DNA from 3 places in the Vogesella sp. EB genome. Region 3 is predicted to be linked to each of the others. Evidence: predicted binding sites of a transcription regulator. Region 3 holds the regulator's gene; each other region holds the start of a gene.
What was found. Region 3 encodes sigma-54, which starts transcription at its own class of promoters, with help from an activator protein. Its sites were predicted from a motif close to CTGGCACGCTTCATGCTT; they were not measured.
Positions count from the first base shown of each region.

Region 1 (7,693 bases), on a different contig from region 3:
CAAGGCGGCCAGTAACGCCGAAGACATCCAGAACCGCTTCCTGAAGCTGCTGACCACGCAGCTGAAAACCCAGGATCCGTCGAACCCGATGGACAACGCGCAGATGACCAGCCAGATGGCGCAGATCAGCACCGTCAGCGGTCTGGAAAGCGTCAACGCCTCGATCAAGGCGCTGTCGGACAACCAGTCCGCCAGCCAGTCGCTGCTGGCGACGCTGATGATCGGCCGCTACGCGCTGATCCCCGGCAACGAAGTCAGCCTCAATGGCGGCGCGGCCAAGGCGGTGGTGGATTTCCCGCAGTCGGCCAGCGACGCGGTGGTCACCATCAAGAACGCCGCCGGCGTGGTGGTCAGCGAGATCAAGCTTGGCGCACAGACAGCCGGCCAGCTGACGGTCGGCTGGGACGGCAAGAACGCGGCCGGCGTGCAGCAGCCGGACGGCCAGTATTCGATCTCGATCAAGGCGGTGAACGGGACGGTGGCGGTGGATGCCAAGATCCTGAATCCGGTCAAGATCAGCAGTGTGGCGATCGACAAGGGCGTTTCTTCATTGGTGCTGGAAAACGGCAAGCGGATGTCGATGAGCGACGTGACGCAACTTATCTAAGACATTCCGGTTAAGCATTCGGGGGATAGAACATGGGTTTCCAGCAAGGTTTGAGTGGTCTGAGCGCAGCGTCCAAGCAGTTGGACGTGATCGGCAACAATATTGCCAACGGCAGCACCATCGGTTTCAAGGGCTCGCGCGTCGAGTTTGGCGATCTGTACGCCCGCTCGCTGGCCTCTGCCTCGACCCAGGCGGGTACCAATACCCAGGCCGGCGTCGGGGTGCAGGTACTGGCGGTGTCGCAGCAGTTCCAGCAGGGCAACATCACCACCACCAACAATCCGCTGGACATGGCGATTTCCGGTAACGGCTTTTACCGGTTGACCAGCGAAAACACCGGCAACGGCGGCATCGAGGCGTTCTCCCGCAACGGCGAGTTCAAGCTGGACAAGGAAGGCTACATCGTCAACAACGGCTACTACCTGAACGGCTACCAGATGGTCAACGGCGTGAAAACCGGTGCCGAACAGCCGCTGCAGGTGTCCACCATCAACAGTGGCATCGCCAAGGCGACCGGTGCTCCCGGCGAGCGCGGCATCGACTGGAGCTTTAACCTGAACGGCGGCGGCGCGGTGATCGACCCGGCGGTCAAACCGTTTGACCCGCTGGATGCGTCCACCTATTCCTATACCAGCGGTGCCAAGTTCTACGACAACTACGGCAACGTGCATACCGTGTCGGTGTACTTTGCCCGCCGTGCCTCGACCACCGACCCGGTGGTGCCGGCCACCGTGCCGCCGTCGACGCTGGACGTGAACAACTGGGACGTGTACCACTCGGTAGACGGCACCCTGGTAGCGGGCGCGCCGACCCAGGTCAAGTTTGACCAGTCCGGTCAGCTGACCGCGTGGTCGGACAACATCATCACCATCGCCGCCGATACCAGTGCCGCCAGTGCCCACCCGGCATTCGATATCGACTTCACCAACAGCACCCAGTACAGCGGCGATTACAGCGTCTCCCGTCAGGTGGCCGGCGGCTATCCGGCCGGCAAGTTCACCGGTATCGGTGCCGACTCCGCCGGCGTGATCTACGCCAACTACACCAACGGCGTGACCGAGCCGATCGGCCAGATCACCTTGTACAACTTCTCCAACATCCAGGGTCTGGTGCCTAACGGCAACAACCGCTGGCTGTATAGCAGCGACGCCGGTGCCCGCAGCATGGCCGACCCCAACTCCGGCGGCATGGGTTACATCAAGCCGTCGGCGCTGGAGGAATCCAACGTCGATACCACCGCCGAGCTGGTGAACATGATCATTGCGCAGCGCTACTACCAGGCCAACGCGCAGACCATCAAGACCCAAGACACCATCATGCAGACCCTGCTCAACCTGCGTTAATGCGGGTTGAGATGCTAAGCGCGGAGAGACGGATTCATGGATAAGGTGCTGTATCTGGCAATGAATGGTGCGAAGCACGTCGCATGGCAACAGGCGACCACTTCCAACAACCTTGCCAACGTCCATACCAACGGCTTCAAGGCCGATCTGGCGTCTTTCCGGGCGCTGCGTGTGGTCGGCGACGGTGCGCCGACGCGTACCTACCAGGTCGACAATACCGTCGGTCACGACATGAGCCAGGGCTCGCTGCAGCTGACCGGCAACGAAAGCGATTTCGCGCTGGCAACGCCGGGTTTTTTTGCGGTGCAGGCACCGGGTGGCGGCGAGGCCTACACCCGCGATGGCGGCTACATCGTCGACACCGAAGGCGTGATGCGCACCCGTTCCGGGCTGGCGATCCAGGGCGAGGGTGGCCAGATCGTGGTACCGCCGGGCTCGCGGATCACCCTCGGCATCGACGGTACGGTGTCGGCTTCGCCCAGCGTTGGTGCCGACCGTACCGTGCAGGTGCTGGGCCGCATCAAGCTGGTCAATCCGGGGGAGCGTGCGGTGTACAAGGGCGATGACGGCCTGTTCCGCCTGCACGACGGCCAGGACGCACCGGCTGCGGCCAACGTGCAGCTGAAGAGTGGCTTCCTGGAGGCCAGCAACGTCAATGCGGTCGAGAGCCTGGTGCAGATGATCAGCCACTCCCGCCATTACGATCTCAATATCAAGCTGATGCAGACGGCGGAGCAGAATGCCCGCCAGGCAACAGAATTGCTGTCGATTACCGGCTAAACGAACCGATAACAGGATAACAACATGATTCGTGCCTTGTATGTGGCCAAGACCGGTATGGATGCCAGCCAGTTCAAGCTGGACGTGGTGTCCAACAACCTCGCCAACGTGAACACCAAGGGCTTCAAGCGCTCCAACGCCATTTTTGAAGACCTGTACTACCAGACCCTGCGCCAGCCCGGCGCCCAGCTGTCGAACGGCAACGTACTGCCGACCGGCCTGCACGCCGGTACCGGTGCCGCACCGGTGGCCACCGCGCGGGTGCACACCCAGGGCGAGATGATCCGCACCGAGCAGTCACTGGACATGGCGATCGCCGGCGACGGTTTCTTCCGCATCCAGCAGACCGACGGCACCATCGCCTACACCCGCAACGGCGAGTTCAAGCGCAACAATGAAGGCCTGGTGGTCAATGCCGCCGGCCTGGCGCTGGACCCGGCGATCACCATTCCGGCGACCGCCACCAAGATCACGCTGTCGCCCGAAGGCTTGCTGGAGTATTTCGATGCCGGTGCTACCACCGCCACCGGTTCTTTCCAGATCAACACCGCCACCTTCATCAACCCGCAGGGGCTGGAAAGCATCGGCGGCAACCTGTATCTGGCGACCGGCGCGTCCGGTGACCCGATCGAAGGCCAGCCCGGCCTCGATGGCCGCGGCACCATTTCGCAGGGCTATGTCGAGGGTTCCAACGTCAACGTGACCGAAGAGCTGATCAACATGATCACCGCGCAGCGCGCCTACGAGATCAACTCGCGCGCGATCAAGACCGCCGACGAAATGCTGCAGAAGCTGACCCAGCTCTAAAGTCTAAGGAGTAGCCCATGAAGCGCCTGCTGAATCTTGTGTTGCCGCTGTGTTCGGCGCTGCTCTTGGCCGCCTGCGCGGTACAGACGGCGCCGATCACGCATCAGCCGATGGCGGTGCGGCCACAGCCGCAGCCGGCGCAGCTGCCAGCCGACGGCTCCATCTTCCAGGCCGCCAGCTACCAGCCGCTGTTCGAGGACAAGGTGCCGGTGCGCGTCGGCGACATCCTCACCGTCACCATCCGCGAGAACAACCGCTCCAGCAGCAAGGAAGAGACCGAGGGCGAGCGCGATTCCTCGATCAACGGCGGCATCAATGCCGGCGTGTCGCTGCCGTTCTTCCCCGGCGCCATCGAGAAGAAACTGGGCGGTGCCAGCCTGAACGGCAGTGGCAGCGCCAGCGAGAGCGGCTCCAGCAGCAATACCAACAGCAGCTCCTTCAATGCCTCCATCACCGTGACCGTGATCGACGTCTACCCGAACGGCAACCTGCTGGTCAGCGGCGAGAAGCAGATGAAGATCAACGGCGAGCATGAATTCATCCGCCTGTCCGGGGTGATCAACCCGCGCGACATCAAGCAGGGCAACAATGTCGAATCGACGCGGATGGCCGATGCCCGCATCGAGCAGATCAACCAGGGCCGCAGTCGCGCTTATAATGACACCGGCTGGCTGCAGAAAATCTTCCTGTCACTGCTGCCGTTTTAAGGGATAAGCGATGTCGCGTTTTGTCGTGGTGGTTTGCCTGGCGCTGCTGGCCGGTCCGCTGTTTGCCGCCCAGAAGATCAAGGAGCTGGCCAGCGTGGCCGGGGTGCGCTCCAACCCGTTGATCGGTTACGGCCTGGTGGTCGGCCTCGATGGCAGTGGCGACAAGGCCAGCGCCTCGCCGTTCACCGGCCAGTCGCTGGGCAATATGCTGAACCAGCTCGGTGTGCAGATCCCGCAGGGGATGAAGATCGACCCGAAGAACGTGGCCGCGGTGAGCCTGACCGCGACCCTGCCGCCGTTTGCGCGGCGCGGCCAGGCGCTGGACATCACGGTGTCGTCGATCGGCGATGCCAAGAGCCTGCGTGGCGGCACCTTGCTGCTGTCGCCGCTGAAGGGTATCGACGGCCAGATCTACGCGCTGGCACAGGGTAATGTGGTGGTCGGCGGTGCCGGCGCCGCCGCCGGGGGCAGCAAGACGCAGATCAACCACCTCAGCGTTGGCCGCATTCCGGCGGGGGCGACGGTCGAGCGCGAGTTGCCGGCCTCGCTGGGCATGGGCGACATGGTGGCGCTGCAGTTGCTGGAATCGGACTTCACCACCGCCAACCGCGTGGTGCAGGCGATCAATCGCGAGTTGGGCGGGCAGACGGCGCGGGCGCTGGACGGTCGCCAGATCGAAGTGCGGGCGCCGCAGGACAGCAATGCGCGGATCCAGTTTCTGTCGCGGCTGGAAAATATTGCCGTCGAGGCGGCAGAAGTTTCCCCCGTGGTGATCATCAATGCCCGCACCGGCTCCATCGTGATGAACAAGGCGGTACGCATCGATCCGTGCGCGATTGCCCATGGCAACCTGTCGGTGACGGTCAACAGCACCTCGACAGTGAGCCAGCCACCGCCGCTGAGCGGCGGCCAGACGGCGGTCACCCGCAAGGCCGATGTCAGTGTCAGCGCCGACGGCAGCAAGGTGGTCAACATTCCCGGCGGTGCCTCGCTGTCGGAGGTGGTCGGCGCCCTGAATTCGGTCGGCGCCACGCCGCAGGACCTGATCTCCATCCTGCAGGCGATGAAGGCCTCCGGCTCGCTGAAGGCGGAATTGCAGATCATTTGAGCGGCAAGGTTGGCCGCAAGCCAGTTGCAAGGCGATGTCCCTGACGGGCATCGCCTTTTTTGCTGGCCTGATTCTTGCTGTAGATCCGGCATCTGTGTCTGTTTAGCGTTCCTGCCATGCAAGTTTCCCGTGATGCCAGCAATCAATTAGCGATCGATCCCAATGCGACCGAGCGCTTGTCTTCCCTTGCGCGCAGCAATCCGAAGGAAGCGATCCGGCAGGTCGCCAGCCAGTTCGAGGCCATCCTGCTCAATCAGATGATGGCGTCGATGCGCAGCAACGGTTTTGACGGCGAAGAGGATTCCTCGGAGCTGGGCACCTACCGCGGCATGCTCGACCAGCAGATGGTCAACGCGATGGTGCAGGGCGGTGGTACCGGGCTGGCCGACATGCTGGCCCGTCAGATCGAGGGCGTGGCGCGGATTGACCAGGCCGCGACGCCGGCCGCCAGTAGTGGCATGCTGCCCTTGCCGGCGCTACCCGCCGCGGCGGCGAAAGCCATCCGCAAGTATGCGGAAGCTGCCGGCACCGCCACGGCGGCGCCGGCACCAGTGGCGATTCCGAGCGAGCGGCAGGCATTCGTCAGCACCCTGTTGCCGCATGCCGGCCAGGCGGCCGAGCGCCTCGGCGTGGCGCCGGAATTGCTGGTTGGCCACGCCGCGCTGGAAAGCGGCTGGGGCAGCCGCAGCATCCGCCATCCGGATGGTCGCGAGAGCTACAACCTGTTCGGCATCAAGGCCGGTGGTTCGTGGCGCGGCGAGTCGGTGGCGACCCTGACCACCGAGTACGTCGACGGCAAGCCGCGAAAGCAGGTGGAATCGTTCCGTTCCTATCCGAGCCTGCAGGCGGCATTCGACGATTACGCCAAGCTGCTGGAAGGCAGCAGCCGCTACCAGCGCGCGCTGAACCAGGGCGATAACGCGCAGGGCTTTGCCGTGGCGCTGCAGCAGGGCGGTTACGCCACCGATCCGGCGTATGCGCGCAAACTGGCCGGCGTCGCCCAGTCCCTGCTGGCACGCTAAAGTTCGGGCACCTGGCTGCCGATAAAGAACAACGGGAGAGTGAATCATGAGTGGTATTTTCAGTATCGGTATCAGTGGTCTCAATGCGGCACGCGCGGCATTGGATGTGACCAGCCACAACATCAGCAACGTCAATACCGATGGCTACAACCGCCAGCGTCTTTCCCAGAGTGCGGCGACGCCGCAGTTTGTCGGTTACGGCTATGCCGGCCGTGGTGTCGACCTGTACGCGGTATCGCGGCTGTACGACGGCTTCATGGACGAGCAGCTGCAGAATGTCACCGCGTCCAGCAGTGGTTTCCAGACCCAGGCCACCGCCCTCTCCGATATCGACAACCTGATTACCGATGGCAATGCCGGCCTCTCCAACCTGATGCAGGGTTTCTACGCCAGCCTGCAAACCCTCAGCCAGCAGCCGACCTCCATCGCTGCGCGGCAGTCGGTGATCAGCCAGGCCGAGTCGCTGTCCGGCCGTTTCCAGTCGATGAATACGCGCATGGAAGAGGTGCGTAACGGCCTGATCAACCAGATCAATACCTCGGTGGAGGGGGTCAACTCCTACGCCAGGCAGATCGCCGCCCTCAACGAGCAGATCATTTCCCTGAACCAGGGTGAGGGCCGTGCGCCCAATGACCTGCTGGACCAGCGCGATACGCTGGTACGCGACCTGAACAAGCTGATCAAGACCGACGTGGTCGAGCAGTCCGACGGCATGTATAGCGTCTACATCGGCCAGGGCCACCCGCTGGTGATCGGCGAGACCAGTTACGAAATGACCATGATGCGTGGCGCACCGGCGCAGCCGGAAGATCCGGAAGCGCCGTCACTGGGCATCAAGCTGCCGGGCACCAACAACACGGTGGTGCTCAATTCGCAGCTGATCGCCGGTGGCAGCATCGCCGGCGCCATGACCACGCTGAATTACGATGTGGCCCGCGTGCAGGCCGACCTCGGCCGCATGGCGGTTGAGTTTTCCGACGCGATGAACCGGCAGCAGGCGCTGGGTGTCGACCTGAACGGTCTGCCGGCCAGTACCCCGATGTTTGCCGACTTGACCGCCTTCCGTACCACCGCAGAGAACGCGACCACGCCGGCCGGTGAAGCCAAGGCGATGCGTGACGCCTTGCGCCGTTTTGCCGTGGCGGTGCAGGAGCCATCGCAGCTGGCGGTCGCCTCCGGCATCCAGGCTGGTGCTGCCGTGCCGGTCAACCCGGCCGAGGTGCCGGGCGGCAAGCCATCCATCTCGGCAATCTGGCAGGTGTCCAATCTGTCGCCGGCGGCCAACCCGACCCTGCCGGCGGCCCCGGCGCTGGCCTTGA
Region 1 is NZ_LFDT01000012.1:15,090-22,782, reverse strand. Features, by position in the region: gene ACG97_RS08965 (flagellar hook assembly protein FlgD) at 1-607, shown strand, start outside; gene flgE (flagellar hook protein FlgE) at 640-1,950, shown strand; gene ACG97_RS08955 (flagellar basal body rod protein FlgF) at 1,987-2,730, shown strand; gene flgG (flagellar basal-body rod protein FlgG) at 2,755-3,537, shown strand; gene ACG97_RS08945 (flagellar basal body L-ring protein FlgH) at 3,555-4,244, shown strand; gene ACG97_RS08940 (flagellar basal body P-ring protein FlgI) at 4,255-5,352, shown strand; gene flgJ (flagellar assembly peptidoglycan hydrolase FlgJ) at 5,469-6,374, shown strand; gene flgK (flagellar hook-associated protein FlgK) at 6,421-7,693, shown strand, end outside.
Region 1: the regulator sigma-54 is predicted to act here: its motif matches at 5,415-5,432, upstream of flgJ (flagellar assembly peptidoglycan hydrolase FlgJ).

Region 2 (7,693 bases), on a different contig from region 3:
GCGGCCGGATTCGCCGGCCCGCGCCGCCTCGATCGCCGCGTTCAGCGCCAGCAGGTTGGTCTGGTCGGCAATGTCGCGGATCACCGCCACGATCTCGCCGATCTCGCTGGCGCTGGCCTGCAGCTGCTGCAGGGTCTGCGACGAGCCGAGCACCGATTCGCGGATGCCCTGCGAACGCTCGCGGATCAGCGCCACCTGCTGCGTGCTGCCCTGCGCCAGCGCTTCCATGCGCTGCAGGATGCTGGCGGCGCTGTCGCTGGCGTGGTCGATCTGCTGCTGTTGCTGCCCCAGCAGCGGGCGCATCTCTGCCATGCGCTCGACCACGCCCATCACGCTGTCGCGGGTGTCGTGGCGGCTGCCCTGCAGCTGCTGGTTGGCGATGCCGATCTCGTGCGAGGCGTGCACCACCTGGCGGATGGTGCCTTCCAGCTTGTCGATGAAGCTGTTGAACCAGCTGGCCAGCGTCGACAGCTCGTCCGGCTTGCGGCTGTCCAGGTCCAGACGCTGGCGCAGGTCGCCGCCGCCCTCGGCGATGCTGCGGATGGCGCGGATCAGCGAGGTGACGCGCCCGGTCAGCTGCTTGGCGCCGAGGTGGTAGAACGCCAGCACCCCCAGCGCCTGCGCCACCCAGAACACCGGCAGCGACAGCGCCGCCGGCAGCCCGGCAAAGTGGTCGATGGCCCAGCCGGCGAGGCCGGCGGGAATGGCGGTCAGCAGGTACAGCCGCGTCAGGCGGTAGCCCAGCGGCCGGCTGCGGTACACCTCTTCCAGATCGGCCTCGCACATCATGCCCCAGGTGTCGTCGCTGCCGGGCAGCTGGAAGGTGACGCCGCGGCCGACCACCGGGATGTAGCGGTAGTCGGCGTAGCCGGGATAGCTGACGAAGGTGTTTTCGCCGCAGCGTATGGTCTCGCGCACGCCGGGGTGCAGCTGGCCACTGGACGGATCGTTGAAGCGCAGCTCCAGCTCGGTGTGCTTCTGCACCCGCACGCTGCCGAACGGGGTGGCGACGCCGTCCTTCAGGTTGTCGCCGAGGCTGAAGGTTTTGTCCTCGAAGCGCGAACGCGACAGCGCGGTGCCCGGCACCACGCCGGGATCGAACACCGGTCTGGCCATGAACAGGTAGTTGTCGCCGGAGTCGCGGAAGATGTGCCCGGCCTCGCGCTGGATCAGGTCGCCCATCACGTCGTTGGGCACCCGCCCGCACAGGCAGCGGCTGCCATTGTCCAGCGGCAGGTAGAACATCAGCGTCACTTCGTCGTGAAAGCGCGAGGTGGATGGCCCCAGCTGTTCGGTGACGGGGTCGTTGTAGGGGCCGTGCAGGAAACGCTGGCGCAGGCCGCGCTGCAGCGCCGCCGGCTGCGTCAGACGTTGGCCGCAGCGCTGCGTGGCGGTGGACGCCAGCACCACGCCGGCGGCGTCGACGATGAACAGCTCGGAGAAGTCCGGCGCCAGCTGCTTGCGGCGTGCCAGCAGTGCCTGCGGCTGCGCGCTGCTGCGGCACTGTTGCGCCAGTGTCTCCAGCTGCGCCCATTGCTCGCTGGCCCAGCGCTGCAGGATGTCGACGCGGTTGGCGGCCAGGCTACCGAAAATCTGCGCCATCGCGTCGTGGCGGTGACGGTTGAGCAGGCAGCTCCAGCGCATGGCCAGCTTGCCGGTGCCGCCGAACCACGGCAGCCAGTGTTGTTCTTTGCGACTCAGGGACATGGTAGGACTTGGTGCAGTCATGGCGATCCTGTCAGCGGAGGGGGATGCCGTGTTGCAGCAAGAATCAGGCCATTATTTCGATAAATAATGCTGCGCCGGCCGCGCCGCCATGGTGCAGTGCGATGACCGGGAACGTGCCGCTGCGCCGATCTGGTGCGCCGGCACCGCGTGCGGCCAACGTTGGCCGCAGGCGTTCAGCTGTCGATACGGCCGCGGGTGTAGGTCAGGAAGTGGCCCTTGTAGGCCTCGCCGCTGTTCTGCCGCCGTGCCGCCGCGCGCTCGCTGAAACGGTAGCCGCGTGCCTGCATCGCGCGGGTGAACGCATTCTTGTTGCCGCGACCGGGGTCGAGCACGATCACCTCGGCGTTGTCGGCGCAGTGACGGTCGAGAAAACCGGCCAGCTGCGACGGCAGCTCGCGGTCGTAGAGCAGGTCGCTGCCGATGATCAGGTCGAACTTGCCCAGCGCCGGATTGGCGGTGGCCCAGTTGCCATTCTGGTACGGCACCGCCGGCAGGCCGCAGCGCAGCGCGTTGTGCTGCAGGAAGCTGTCGGTCAGCGGGTGGCAGTCGCTGGCGGTGATGTCGCCGCCGCGCTGCTGCAGCACCAGACTGGCCAGCCCCAGACCGCAGCCGACCTCCAGAATGCGCTTGCCGCGGATGTTCTTGCTGAGCATGGCGTCGGCCATGATGCGTGCCGACGGCCACACCAGCCCGAACAGCGGCCACGCCGCTTCCGGAATGCCGGCCGCGGCGGCGGCGCCGTCGGGATCGTGGTACTGGTTGCCATCCAGCAGCGAGCGGATGGGATAGCGGGTGTCTCCGATGAGCACGGATTCGAATTTGACCTGATAGCCGGGCATGGGCACTTTCGGGCGATAGAGGGATCGGCACTGATCAACTTATCGCGCCAGGTGCGCAGCAACAGGAAGAAGAGTCTGGGTCGGGCTGCCGGCGGCGTGGCGGCCGCCGGGGTGTTCGGGTGTTACGCGCCGTGCTGGCGGTGTTGCGGGTGCTGCGGGCAGTTGCAGAGATGGTCGTTGACCACACCGGTGGCCTGCAGGAAGGCGTAGATCACCGTGCTGCCGACAAAATTCATGCCTTCCTTTTTCAGCGCCTTGCTGATGCGGTCGGACAATTCGGTGCTGGCCGGGCATTCGCCCAGGCTGGCCCACTGGTTTTGCAGCGGCTGGCCATCGACATGATCCCACAACCAGCGAGCAAAGCTGCCATGTTTTTGCTGCATTGCAAGAAAAACGCGGGCGTTGCGGATCGCGCTGTTGATCTTCAGCCGGTTGCGTACGATGCCGGCATCCTGCAGCAGCCGCTCGACGTCGGCCTCGTCCATCGCCGCCACCCGTTGCGGGTCGAAGTGGTGGAAGGCGCGGCGGTAGTTGTCGCGCTTTCTCAGGATGGTGATCCACGACAGCCCGGCCTGGGCGCCTTCCAGCACCAGCATCTCGAACAGCTTGCGGTCGTCGTGTACCGGCTGCCCCCATTCGGTGTCGTGGTAGGCGATGTACAGCGGGTCGTCGCTGCACCAGCCGCAGCGTTGCAGGGTGGTCATGGTGGCGGGTTCCTTGTGGGTGATGGCCGGTTTGCCGTTAATGACAGCATTGTAATGGCGATCTGCTGCCAGCGTGCTGTCAGTACATGGCATGGCAATTGCTGTGCTCTGCTGCAATAACGAAATAAGAGAGGGACACAAGGTGCTGACAGTCATGCTGGTGAAGGACGGTTCCGGCAAGGCCGCGTCGTTGCGGACGCTGCTGGAGCAGGCTGGCGTGCGCGTGGTGGCCGAGGTGGAGGCGAACTTGCATCTGGCCGACGTGCTGGCGGCGGCGCGTCCGGACGTGGTGCTGATCGACAGCGATGCACCATCGCGCGACATGCTGGAGCAGGTGTGCGTGATGGGCGCGCAGAGCGAGCGGCCGGTGGTGATGTTCACCGACGACGGCAGCCGCGACACCATCCGCGCCGCCCTCAGCGCCGGCGTCGCCGCCTATGTGGTCGGCGACGTGGAAAGCAGCCGCATCCAGCCGCTGCTGGAGGTGGCGATCGAGCGCCACCAGATCGACGTGTCGCGCCGCGCCGAGCTGGCCGACGCGCAACGGCAGCTGGCCGACCGCAAGGTGGTGGAAAAGGCCAAGGGCCTGCTGATGGAGATGAAGGGGCTGGACGAGGCCACCGCCTACAAGCAGCTGCGCGAGCGGGCGATGAAGCAGCAGAAGAAGCTGTCCGAGGTGGCGCAGGAGATCATCAGCCTGGCGGAGTGGCTGAAAAGCTGAATCCGCCGCCGCAGTCGCGCAAGGTTGGCCGCAACAGGCATGCTGTTGCGGCTTTTTGCTTTCTGGCGGCGCCACTCGTGGTGCACGCCTGTGCCGAGCTGGTGCCGCGCGGCGCTGTTGCAGTGCAAAATAATTGTCGTAAAATAAAAAACCCATTAAAAACAAGGCATTGATGGTTGGCACGACCCTTGCTAAATGAATGGCGAGACGCGAGTACGCGTCACAAAGCAGGAAGGTGCCAACGGCGGCGCAGGCCTGGTAACACGGACAACGGCGTCCGTTGCCCTTTCTGATGAAGGGGTGACGGGCGTTTTTTCTTTTGCACTTGCAGTCCACTCACTCTGGGAGCAGCACATGGAAAAGCGTCACGAACTCGATCTCCACCCGCATGCGGCGGGCAACGAACGCCGCGACTTCCTCAAGGGAGCCTTGTCACTGATGGCCTCAACCGCCTTGCCTGCCGGCTTTGCCACCTCCGCCTTTGCCGCGGCCACCGGCAAACCCGAAAAGACCGAAGTCAAAGTCGGTTTCATCCCGCTGACCGACTGCGCCTCGGTGATCGTCGCGTCGAAGCTGGGCTTCGACAAGAAGTACGGCATCACCATCGTGCCGTCGAAGGAGGCCAGCTGGGCCGCGGTGCGCGACAAGCTGGTCAACGGCGAGCTGGATGCCTCGCACGCGCTGTACGGCATGATCTACGGCGTGCACCTCGGTATCGGCGGCCCGAAGAAGGACATGGCGGTGCTGATGACGCTGAACCAGAACGGGCAGGGCATCACGCTCTCCAACCAGCTGAAGGAGAAGGGCGCCACCACCGGCCCGGCGCTGGCCAAGCTGATCAAGGCCGAGCCGCGCGAGTACACCTTCGCGCAGACCTTCCCCACCGGCACCCACGCGATGTGGCTGTACTACTGGCTGGCGGCGCACGGTGTCAATCCGCTGTCGGACGTGAAGACCATCGTGGTGCCGCCGCCGCAGATGGTGGCCAATATGCGCGTCGACAATATGGACGGCTACTGTGTCGGCGAGCCGTGGAACGCGCGCGCCATCGCCGACGGCATCGGCTTCTCGGTGGCCACCACGCAGCAGATCTGGCCGGATCACCCGGAAAAGGTGCTAGGCACCACCGGCGAGTGGGTGAAGAAGTATCCCAACACCGCGCGCGCGCTGGTGGCGGCGCTGCTGGACGCCTCGCGCTACATCGACGAGGTGAAGAACCGCGCCAGCGTCGCCAAGCTGATCGCCGAGAAGGCCTACGTCAACGCGCCGGAAGCGGTGATCGCCGGCCGCTTTGCCGGCGCCTACGAGGACGGCCTGGGCAAGAAGTGGCAGGACCCGAAGCTGATGAAGTTCTTCGACGGCGGCAAGGTCAACTTCCCGTATCTGTCCGACGGCATGTGGTTCCTGACCCAGCACAAGCGCTGGGGCTTGCTGAAGACCGATCCCGACTACCTGGCGGTGGCGAAGCAGATCAACCAGATCGCCATCTACAAGGACGCGGCGGCGATGGCCAGGGTGGCGTTGCCGGCCAGCGACATGCGTGCCAGCAAGCTGATTGACGGCGTGGTGTGGGACGGCAAGAACCCGGCCGCCTACGCCGCCAGCTTCAAGATCAAGGCCTGAGGAGCGACATCATGAGTGCTGCAGAAACTTTCTCGCCAATGTTGGCCGCAGGCCCGTCCGCCACCGGCGCGCGCAGCGCCCGCCCGCGCAAGCGCAAGACCCTGCTCGCCGCGGCGCCGCCGTCGCTGCAACCGCTGGTGCGCTTCATCCGCTGGCTGGTGCCGCCGCTGCTGGGGCTGATCGCCTTCGTGCTGCTGTGGTCGCTGGTGTCGCAGCTCAGCCGCGGCAGCCTGCCGGGGCCGCTCAGCACCTGGGCGTCGGCCACCGAGCTGTTCGCCGATCCGTTCTACCAGAACGGCCCCAACGACCAGGGCATAGGCTGGAACATCCTGATGTCGCTGGGCCGCGTCGGCGTCGGCTTCGGCCTCGCCGCCGTGGTCGGCATCCCGCTGGGTTTCATGATCGGCCGCTTCGGTTTTCTGGCACGGATGACGGCGCCGGTGATCAGCCTGCTGCGCCCGGTGTCGCCGCTGGCGTGGTTGCCGATCGGCCTCTTGGTGTTCAAGGCTGCCAGTCCGGCGTCGATCTGGGTGATCTTCATCTCCAGCATCTGGCCGATGATCCTCAATACCGCCGCCGGCGTGCGCGCGGTGCCGCAGGATTACCTCAACGTGGCGCGCGTGCTGCGGCTGTCGGAGTGGAAGGTGTTCAGCGTCATCCTGCTGCCGGCGGTGCTGCCGCACATGCTCACCGGCGTGCGCCTCGCGATCGGCACCGCGTGGCTGGTGATCGTGGCGGCGGAGATGCTCACCGGTGGTGTGGGGCTGGGCTTCTGGGTGTGGGACGAATGGAACAACCTGAATGTGGAGCACATCCTGATCGCCATCTTCGTGGTCGGTCTGGTGGGGCTGGCGCTGGAACAGGCACTGGTATGGCTGGCGAAGAAGGCCAGCTTCGGACAGGGAGAGTGACATGGAACGCTTCGTCGAGCTGGAAAACGTGCAAAAGCACTTCGATACCAAAAAAGGCCGCTTCGTCGCGCTGCAGGACATCAATCTCACCATCCGCCAGGGTGAGGTGGTGTCGCTGATTGGCCACTCCGGCTGCGGCAAGTCTACGGTGCTCAACATCATCGCCGGGCTGCTGGAGCCGTCCGACGGCATCGCGCTGTGCAACGGCCGCGAGATCGACGGCCCCGGCCCCGAGCGCGCGGTGGTGTTCCAGAACCACAGCCTGCTGCCGTGGCTGTCCTGCTACGGCAACATCCTGCTGGCGGTGGAGCGCGTGTTCGGCGCGAAGGAGGACAAGGCGCAGCTGGCCGCGCGCACCGACGCCGCGCTGGCGCTGGTGGGGCTGAGCCATGCCCGCGACAAGCACCCGCACGAGATCTCCGGCGGCATGAAGCAGCGTGTCGGCATCGCCCGCGCGCTGGCGATGGAACCGAAGGTGCTGCTGATGGACGAGCCGTTCGGCGCGCTGGACGCGCTGACACGCGCCAACCTGCAGGACGAGATGGTGAAGATCGTCGATGCCACCGGCAGCACCGTGGTGATGGTGACGCACGACGTGGACGAGGCGGTGCTGCTGTCCGATCGCATCGTGATGATGACCAATGGCCCGGCGGCCACCGTCGGCGAGATCCTGGAGGTGCAGCTGCCACGGCCGCGTAACCGGCTGGCGCTGGCGGGCGACGCCGACTATCACCGCTATCGCGGCGCGGTGCTGGATTTCCTGTACCAGAAACACCGCAAAGAGGCAGCCTGAGCGGCAACGGCAGGCTGCATCCCCTGACGTGGCGACACGTTGTTGACACCGGGCCGCTGGCCCGGTTTTTTCATGGGGCCTGCGATCAGCTGCCTGCTTTTGGTGCTGCTGTGCACCATTGGCAGGCGCCGCTGTAGGCAAAGGTGGCGATTGGGTGGCCAAAATGCCGTATTCGGCTGGCACGGCACTTGCTCAGGTAACGCTGCAGATGATTGTCCCGGTTGCCAATGGCGGCGATGCGGGCTTGGACAAAGAGGTCCGTTGCGCGTGGTGCGATACCGCGGGCAACGGGCCTCTTTGCTTTTTTGCGGCACGGACCGCCGCGGCGCCCCCGGCGCGCCGCCTGATCGATCACGGACATCTTTCAAGGAACA
Region 2 is NZ_LFDT01000001.1:34,539-42,231, forward strand. Features, by position in the region: gene ACG97_RS00170 (methyl-accepting chemotaxis protein) at 1-1,707, opposite strand, end outside; gene ACG97_RS00175 (methyltransferase) at 1,902-2,567, opposite strand; gene ACG97_RS00180 (DNA-3-methyladenine glycosylase I) at 2,690-3,271, opposite strand; gene ACG97_RS00185 (ANTAR domain-containing response regulator) at 3,414-3,992, shown strand; gene ACG97_RS00190 (CmpA/NrtA family ABC transporter substrate-binding protein) at 4,347-5,615, shown strand; gene ntrB (nitrate ABC transporter permease) at 5,627-6,526, shown strand; gene ACG97_RS00200 (ABC transporter ATP-binding protein) at 6,528-7,319, shown strand.
Region 2: the regulator sigma-54 is predicted to act here: its motif matches at 4,169-4,186, upstream of ACG97_RS00190 (CmpA/NrtA family ABC transporter substrate-binding protein).

Region 3 (7,693 bases):
CGCGTAATCGGCCAGCAGCAGTCGCGCCGCGATCAGCGCGTCGCCGCCGTTGTTGCCGCTACCGGCGGCGAACAGCAGCTGGCGTGGCGGCGGGTAGTGCTGGCGCAGCCAGTGCGCAATGGCGGCGCCGGCGCGGGCCATCAGGTCGAGGCCGGCTTGTGCCGCCTGCAGCTCCCACTGTCGCAGCGCGGCGGCGTCGATCAGCGCGCGTTCATTCGCCGGCATGGTGAGCTTCTCCCCAGCGCGGCAGCAGCTGGTGCGGCACCGCCAGCTGGTCGAGGATGCGCGCCACCACGAAGTCGACCATGTCGTCGACGGTCTGCGGGTGGGTGTAGAAACCGGGTGACGGCGGCAGGATGCAGACGCCGAGGCGGGCCAGCTTGAGCATGTTTTCGAGGTGGATCACCGACAGCGGCGCCTCGCGCGGTACCAGCACCAGCTTGCGCTGTTCCTTCAGCATCACGTCGGCGGCGCGTTCGATCAGGTTGTCGCTCATGCCGTGCGCCACCGCGGCGAGGGTGCCCATCGAGCACGGGCAGATCACCATCGCGTCGGCCGGATTGGAGCCGGAGGCGGGCGGTGCAAACCAGGCCTCGCGTCCGAACACCGCCAGCTGGCCGTCGGCGGCCTGGTAGCGCTCTTGCAGCCACTGCTGGAAGCCTTCCGGCCGCGACGGCAGCGTCAGGTTCATCTCCTGTTTCGCCACCACCTGTGCCGCCTGCGAGTACATCACCCACACCCGCTTGCCGGCGCGCAGCAGGCATTCGATCAGGCGCAGGCCGTAGGGCAGGCCGGAGGCGCCGGTGAGGGCGACGGTAACGGTGTCAATCTTTGTCATGCGCTTGTACCAGATGGCTTGCTATCAGACCGTTGGCGATGCCGCCGAGCAGGGCGGCTAGCGCCAGCGGCGGGAACAGTAGCAGTATATTGTCGTATGGAATCAGGAACAGCCTGACCAGCAGCAATTGTCCCAGCAGATGGGCCTGCGCCGCCAGCAGGCTGTGGCTGACCAGGCTGAAATGGCGGGCGGGCAGCGCCCGGCAGGCGCCCAGCAGCAGCAGGCTGGCCAGCGCGCCGCCGAGGCTGAGCCAGAAGCCGGGGGTGAACAGGCTGCCCAGCAGCAGGCCGGCACCGACGACACGCAGCAGCGTGACCCACACCGCGGCACGCCAGCCCAGGGTGTGCAGCGCGAACAGGGTCATGATGTTGGCCAGCCCCGGCTTGACGCCGGGCAGTGGCGACGGGATGGCGGCATCGACCATGCCCAGCGCGATGGCCAGCGCGGCAAGGCTGGCGATGCGGTGATCGTCGGCGCTGGCTTGCAGCGTGCGTTCAGTAGGCGAGCGAGTCATGGGCTTGCTGTGGGCCGGCCAGCTCGATGCTGATGCGGTTGGGCAGGCACACGGCGATGTCGCCACTGTGGCGCAGCCAGCCCTGCTGCACGCAGTACTGGCGCGGGCTAGGGTCGCTGCGGATACGGGCCTTACCGTCGTGGATCTCGATTTCGGTCAGCCCCAGCGGGCCGCGGGCGATATGGCGCCGGTTCAGGCGCAGCGGCAGGCGGATGGTTTCGGTGCCGTTCTGGCGCACGATGACGCTGTCGGCCTCGCCGGCGTGGCGGCTAAGCTGCAGGAAGGCGGCCAGCAACAGCACGCACAGTGCCAGCAGCACCAGATAGTCCCCGGCCTTGAACATGGCCGGCTTATTTTTTGGCGGGCAGCTGGCGGTGGCGCAGCAGGACCTGTTCGCCGGCAAAGGCCTTGGCCAGCTGTTCGGCGAGGTAGACCGAGCGGTGCTGGCCGCCAGTGCAGCCGATGGCGACGGTGACGTAGCTGCGGTTGTCCTGGCGGAAGCGCGGCAGCCAGTTTTGCAGGAACTGGCGGATGTCGGCCAGCATCTGCGCCACGCTGGCTTCGCCTTCGAAGAAGCGGCAGATCGCCTCGTCCTGGCCGGTCAGCGGCCGCAGCGCGACCTCGTAGTAGGGGTTGGGCAGGCAGCGCACGTCGAACACGAAGTCGGCGTCCAGCGGCAGGCCGTGCTTGAAGCCGAACGATTCGAACACCAGGGTCAGGCAGTCGGCATCGGCGTCGACCAGTACCTTGACCCAGGCGCGCAGCGCGTTGGCGGACAGGTGGCTGGTGTCGATGCGGTGGCCCAGCTCGTGGATGTGCTCCAGCATCTCGCGCTCGAGGCGGATGCACTCCTCCACCGTCAGGCCGTTGCCGGACAGCGGGTGGCGGCGCCGCGTTTCCGAGAAACGCTGGACCAGCACTTCGGTGGTGGCTTCCAGATAGATCAGGCGCACGTCGACCCGCATCGCTTTCAGGCTGGCCATCACCTCCGGCAATGCGGCCAACGTTGGTGCGGAACGGGTGTCGACGCTGATGGCGACATGCTGGTAACCCTGTTCGCTGTACAGCGCCACCACGTCGGTGAGCATGGTGGCCGGCAGGTTGTCGACGCAGTAGTAGCCGTTGTCTTCCAAGAGGCGCAGGGCGACGGACTTGCCGGAGCCGGACAGGCCGCTAATCAGAATCAGCTGCATGTTCCTGGTCCCGTAGCAGGTTGGTGTGGCGATCGATGAATTCGCGGGTACTGTCGATGCCGCGCAGCTGCAGGATGTAGTTGCGCACCGCCGCCTCGACCAGCACCGCCAGGTTGCGGCCGGCGGCCACCGGCAGGATCACCTTGCGCACGGTGACGCCGAGGATGTCCTGCGTCTCGGACTGGATGTTGAGCCGGTCCAGCGTCTGCATCGCCTGATCGTTGGCCTTCATCAGGTGGATGATCAGCTTCAGCACCTTCTTCGGACGCACCGCGGTTTCGCCGAAAATGGTGCGGATATTGAGGATGCCGAGGCCGCGCACCTCGAGGAAGTCGCGCAGCAGCGCCGGGCAGCGGCCTTCCAGCGTTTCCGGGCCGATGCGGTACAGTTCGACCGCGTCATCGGCAACCATGCCGTGGCCGCGCGAGATCAGTTCCAGCGCCAGCTCGCTCTTGCCCATCGCCGAATCGCCCATGATCAGCACGCCGATTTCCAGTACGTCGAGAAACACGCCGTGCATCACGGTGGAGACCGCCAGCGCGCGCGCCAGATAGATGCGCAGCACGTCCATCAGGTACGGGCTTTCCAGCGGCGTACTCATCAGCGGCACATTGTGGCTCTGGCAGTAGTCGCGCAGCAGGTTGGGCACCGGCTGTGCATTGGCGACGATCACCACCGCCATGGTGCGGTGGAACAGCTGGTCGAGGGCGGTCCGTGCCGCGGCCTGTTCCAGCTTGTTCAGGTATTCCACCTCCGCGAGGCCAAGGACCTGGACGCGGTTGGGGTGGATGAAGTTGAGGTGACCGACCAGTGCCTGGGTTGGCCGCTGTTCATCATTCGAAATCAGGTTGTCGGAGCCGGAACGGCCGGCGACCCAGCTCAGGTTGAGCTTGTGCTGATTGTCCTGGTACAGGCGGCGAACACTGATATTAGGCATGGTCTGGGGTGTCGGAAATCAGTTCAAACAGTTTCTGCGCATCGCAGGCGGGATCGTTCATCTGCTCGCGCAGCGCCTTGCTGGAGAAGCGCTGCGCCAGCTCGGACAACACCTGCAGGTGAATGTCGGTGGCTTGCTCCGGCACCAGCAGCACGAACAGCAGCGAGACCGGTTTGCCATCGGGGGCGTCGAACGGAATCGGCGCCTTCAGGCGGATGAAGATGCCGGTGGCTTCCTTCAGGCTCTTGATGCGGCCGTGCGGGATGGCGACGCCTTGTCCCAGGCCGGTGGAGCCGAGTTTTTCCCGGGCAAACAAACTGTCGAAGACATCGCTGCGCGCGATGGCGTGACTGTTTTCGACCATCAGGCCGACTTGTTCGAAGAGTCGTTTTTTGCTGGAAACGTCCATGTCAGCAATGACGTTGTCCACGGAGAGTATTTTACTGATCAAGCCCATAATGCCATTTGCCCGAAAAAATCGAGGGCCATTCTACGCCGAGTCCACGGAATACCATAGTGGAAAGCGCAGGATGATCGTCAGGAGAAAAAGCGGTAGCCAAAAAAAGAACGGATAAGCAAGCAGTGCTTGCATTATCCGTTTTTGTTCGGCAAATCCTGATCAGAGCGACGCTTGCTCTTGCGGTACCGGTGCGCGATGCTCGACCTGTTTTTCCTTGAATTTCAGTACCTGACGATCCAGTTTGTCAGTCAGCAGGTCGATGGCCGCGTACATGTCCGCTTCGGTGGCTTCGGCATGGATGTCCTTGCCTGCCAGGTGAACATTGACTTCGGCTTTCTGTACCAGTTTGTCGACAGACAGTGTCACGTTGACACCGATCACATTATCGACATGGCGGGTAATGCGTTCCAGTTTGCTTTCGATGTAGTCACGAAGCGCCGGGGTAACGTCGAGGTGGAGGCCGGTAATCTTGAGGTTCATACCCTAACTCCTTCTGTTGGTGCCATATCCGGACTGGGCATGGCGATCTTGTTATGAACAACCTAAAAAGTCTTGCGCTGGCTGACCGGCGGTATCTGCATGGCTTCACGATACTTGGCTACGGTGCGTCTTGCAACCTGAATACCTTGGGCGATCAGCTTGTCGGCAATGGCGCTGTCAGACAGCGGTTTGTTGTGGTCTTCCGCATCGATGATCTGCCGGATCAGTGCCTTGATCGCGGTGGCGGAACATTCGCCACCACTGTCAGTATCGACCGAACTGCCAAAGAAATATTTGAGTTCGAACAAGCCACGGCTGCACAGCAGGTATTTCTGCGTGGTGACGCGGGAGATGGTTGACTCATGCAGACCCAGTTCTTCCGCGATGTCTCGCAGGATAAGTGGGCGCATGGCCACTTCACCTTGTTCAAAGAACGCTTGCTGTCTGTCAACAATAGATTCTGCCACTTTCAGGATGGTGTCAAACCGTTGTTGAATGTTTTTTACCAGCCAGCGCGCCTCTTGCAGCTGGCCGCCCAGATTATGGCTGCTGCCCTTCTGTTGTAGCATGGCTGCATACATCTGGTTGACGCGCAGCTTCGGCAGCGTGCCCTGGTTGAGGCGCGCCACCCAGCGCTGCTGGCGTTTCACCACCAGGATGTCGGGGGCGACGTAGTGGGTCTCGCCCTGGTCGAAGCCGCTGCTGGGGCGCGGCCGCAGGCTGGCGAGCAGGGCGTGGGCGGTTTTCAGCTGCTGTTCGTCGATGGCGAGCAGCTTCTTGAGCTTGGTGAAGTCGCGGTTGCCCAAGAGCGGCAGGTGCTGCTGCACCATGTCCAGCGCCAGCTGGCGTACCGCGGCCGGTGCCGCGTGCTGCTGCAGTTGCAGGCAGAGGAATTCGGTGAGGTTGCGGCTGCCGATGCCGGTCGGCTCGAACTGGGTCAGCAGCTTGCGCAGGCACTCCAGCTCGTCGCCTTCCACTTCCAGCTCCAGCGGCAGCTCGGCGGCGATGTCGTCCAGCGAGGTCGGCAGATAGCCGTCGTCATCCAGCTCGTCGATCAGCAGCGACATCAGCGCCTTGTCGCGCTGGCTGAGCTGGGTTTCACCCATCTGCGCGGTTAAGTGCTCGCGCAGCGACGGCCGGCACGGGGTGTTGAGAATGGGGTCGAACTCGTCGTCGTCATCGTTGCGGCTGCTGCCGCTCCCGCTGCTGCCCCAGTCGCCGAGCAGCTCGCCGTCATCGCGGTTGCTTTCCGCTTCCGGCCGCTCCGGCTCGCTGCCGCTGTCCGACGCCGGCGTGTCGCCGCTGGGCGCCAGCACCGGTAACGGGCTGTCGGACTCGTCGGGGCTGTCGCTGCTGTCGGCGCGTTCCAGCAGCGGGTTTTCCAGCAGGTAGCGCTCCAGCTCGGTACTGAGATCCAGCGTCGACATCTGCAGCAGCTTGATCGATTGCTGCAACTGGGGGGTGAGCGTGAGTTGCTGGCTGGTTTTGAGCTGGAGGGTCTGTTTCATGGCTTACAGGTGGAAGTGTTCGCCCAGGTACACCTGGCGGACCTGTTCGTTCAGCACCAGCGCTTCCGGCAGGCCGGAGGCGAGCACGCTGCCCTCGGAGATGATGTAGGCGCGGTCACAGATGCGCAGCGTTTCGCGCACGTTGTGGTCGGTAATCAGCACGCCGATGCCGCGTTCCTTGAGGAAGGCGATGATCTTCTGGATGTCGATCACCGCGATGGGGTCGACGCCGGCAAACGGCTCGTCCAGCAGGATGAAGCGCGGGCGGGTGGCCAGCACGCGGGCGATTTCCACGCGGCGGCGTTCGCCACCGGACAGCGCCAGCGCGTTGCTGTCGCGCAGGTGGCTGATGTTGAGGTCGTCCAGCAGCAGGGTCAGCTCGTTTTCCAGCTCCTCGTCCTTCAGACCGGCAATTTCCAGCACCGCGCGGATGTTCTCGTCCACCGTCATTTTGCGGAAGATCGACGCTTCCTGCGGCAGATAGCCGAGACCGAGTCGCGCGCGCTGATGGATCGGCAGGTGGGTGATGGTCTGGCCGTCGAGGCGGATTTCGCCGGCATCGGCGGCGATCAGGCCGACCACCATGTAGAAGCTGGTGGTTTTGCCGGCGCCGTTGGGGCCGAGCAGGCCGACCACCTCGCCACTGGCGATCTCCAGCGACACGTCGCGCACCACGGTACGCTTCTTGAAGGTCTTCTTCAGGTGCTGGATGGAAAGCTGGCTCGGGGTCATGGCGTGCCCTGTGCTTTGGGCTGCAGGATCACCGTCACGCGGCCGCTGTTGCCGCTGGCGGCGGTGCCGCCGCTGGCCTGGTAGGTCTCGGTGGCGGTGTTGTAGACGATGACGGCGCCGCTGACCGAATCCTGGCCGCGCTTGACGCGGGCGTTGCCGGTCAGGGTGGCAAGGTTGGCCGCAGTGTTGTAGTTGACGTTGCTGGCGCTGCCTTCGACGTATTCATTGCTGCCGTCGACCTTCTGGCGGAAGGTGACCGGGCTGCCCTGCGCCTGCAGCTGCTGGTTGCCCTGCGCATCGCGGGTAACGGTCACGCGCTGCGCTTTCAGGTTCAGCGTGCCCTGCACCACCACGACATTGCCCTCCCATACCGTCACGCCTTTTTTCTGGTCCAGCGAGCCGCGGTCGGCAGACAGTTCGATCGGTTTTTCGCTGTCGGCCTTTTCAGCCATGACAGGGGCGCTCAGCACGAGGGCGGTCAGCGCGATCAGCACACTATGGCGCATAGGTAATCCTTACGTTGGACAGCAGGTTCAGCTGGCCGCTGTCCTGCTGGTAAATGAAGCCGGTCGATTTCAGTTGCGAGGTGCCGTAGTCGGCCACCAGCGGCGCGCGGTTGCTGGCGCTGCGCGCCACGGTGTCGACATGCAGCACCGAGGTCTGCAGCAGGATAGCCGGGGCGTCGGCGGTGGCCTTGCGTTCCCAGCGCACATTATCACTGAAGTCCGCCGTTTTCTGCTGCTTGTGGTAGCGCCCGGCCGCGGCCGTCACCGTGTAGTCGGGGAGGCCCTGCAGGAAGACTTCGATACGCGGCTTGCTGAGATAGACATTCGGATTGCGCGGCAGTTGCCACATCTGGGTCGCCTGCAGGTATTGCTGCGGCCGGCCCTGGGCGTCGAAGCGCTTTGCCGTCAGCCGGTTGATGGTGTACTCCGGGCGGCTCAGGTCGATCTTGCCCGGCGCATCGCCGCGCTGCATGGTCAGCACGTTGAGCCAGAAGGCGAGCAGGGCCATGCCCAGCATCAGGCCCA
Region 3 is NZ_LFDT01000005.1:114,830-122,522, reverse strand. Features, by position in the region: gene ACG97_RS04855 (bifunctional ADP-dependent NAD(P)H-hydrate dehydratase/NAD(P)H-hydrate epimerase) at 1-225, opposite strand, end outside; gene ACG97_RS04850 (flavin prenyltransferase UbiX) at 212-838, opposite strand; gene ACG97_RS04845 (Gx transporter family protein) at 825-1,352, opposite strand; gene ACG97_RS04840 (NusG domain II-containing protein) at 1,333-1,695, opposite strand; gene rapZ (RNase adapter RapZ) at 1,703-2,545, opposite strand; gene hprK (HPr(Ser) kinase/phosphatase) at 2,526-3,482, opposite strand; gene ptsN (PTS IIA-like nitrogen regulatory protein PtsN) at 3,475-3,939, opposite strand; gene hpf (ribosome hibernation-promoting factor, HPF/YfiA family) at 4,102-4,422, opposite strand; gene ACG97_RS04815 (RNA polymerase factor sigma-54) at 4,485-5,930, opposite strand; gene lptB (LPS export ABC transporter ATP-binding protein) at 5,934-6,662, opposite strand; gene lptA (lipopolysaccharide transport periplasmic protein LptA) at 6,659-7,168, opposite strand; gene lptC (LPS export ABC transporter periplasmic protein LptC) at 7,158-7,693, opposite strand, start outside.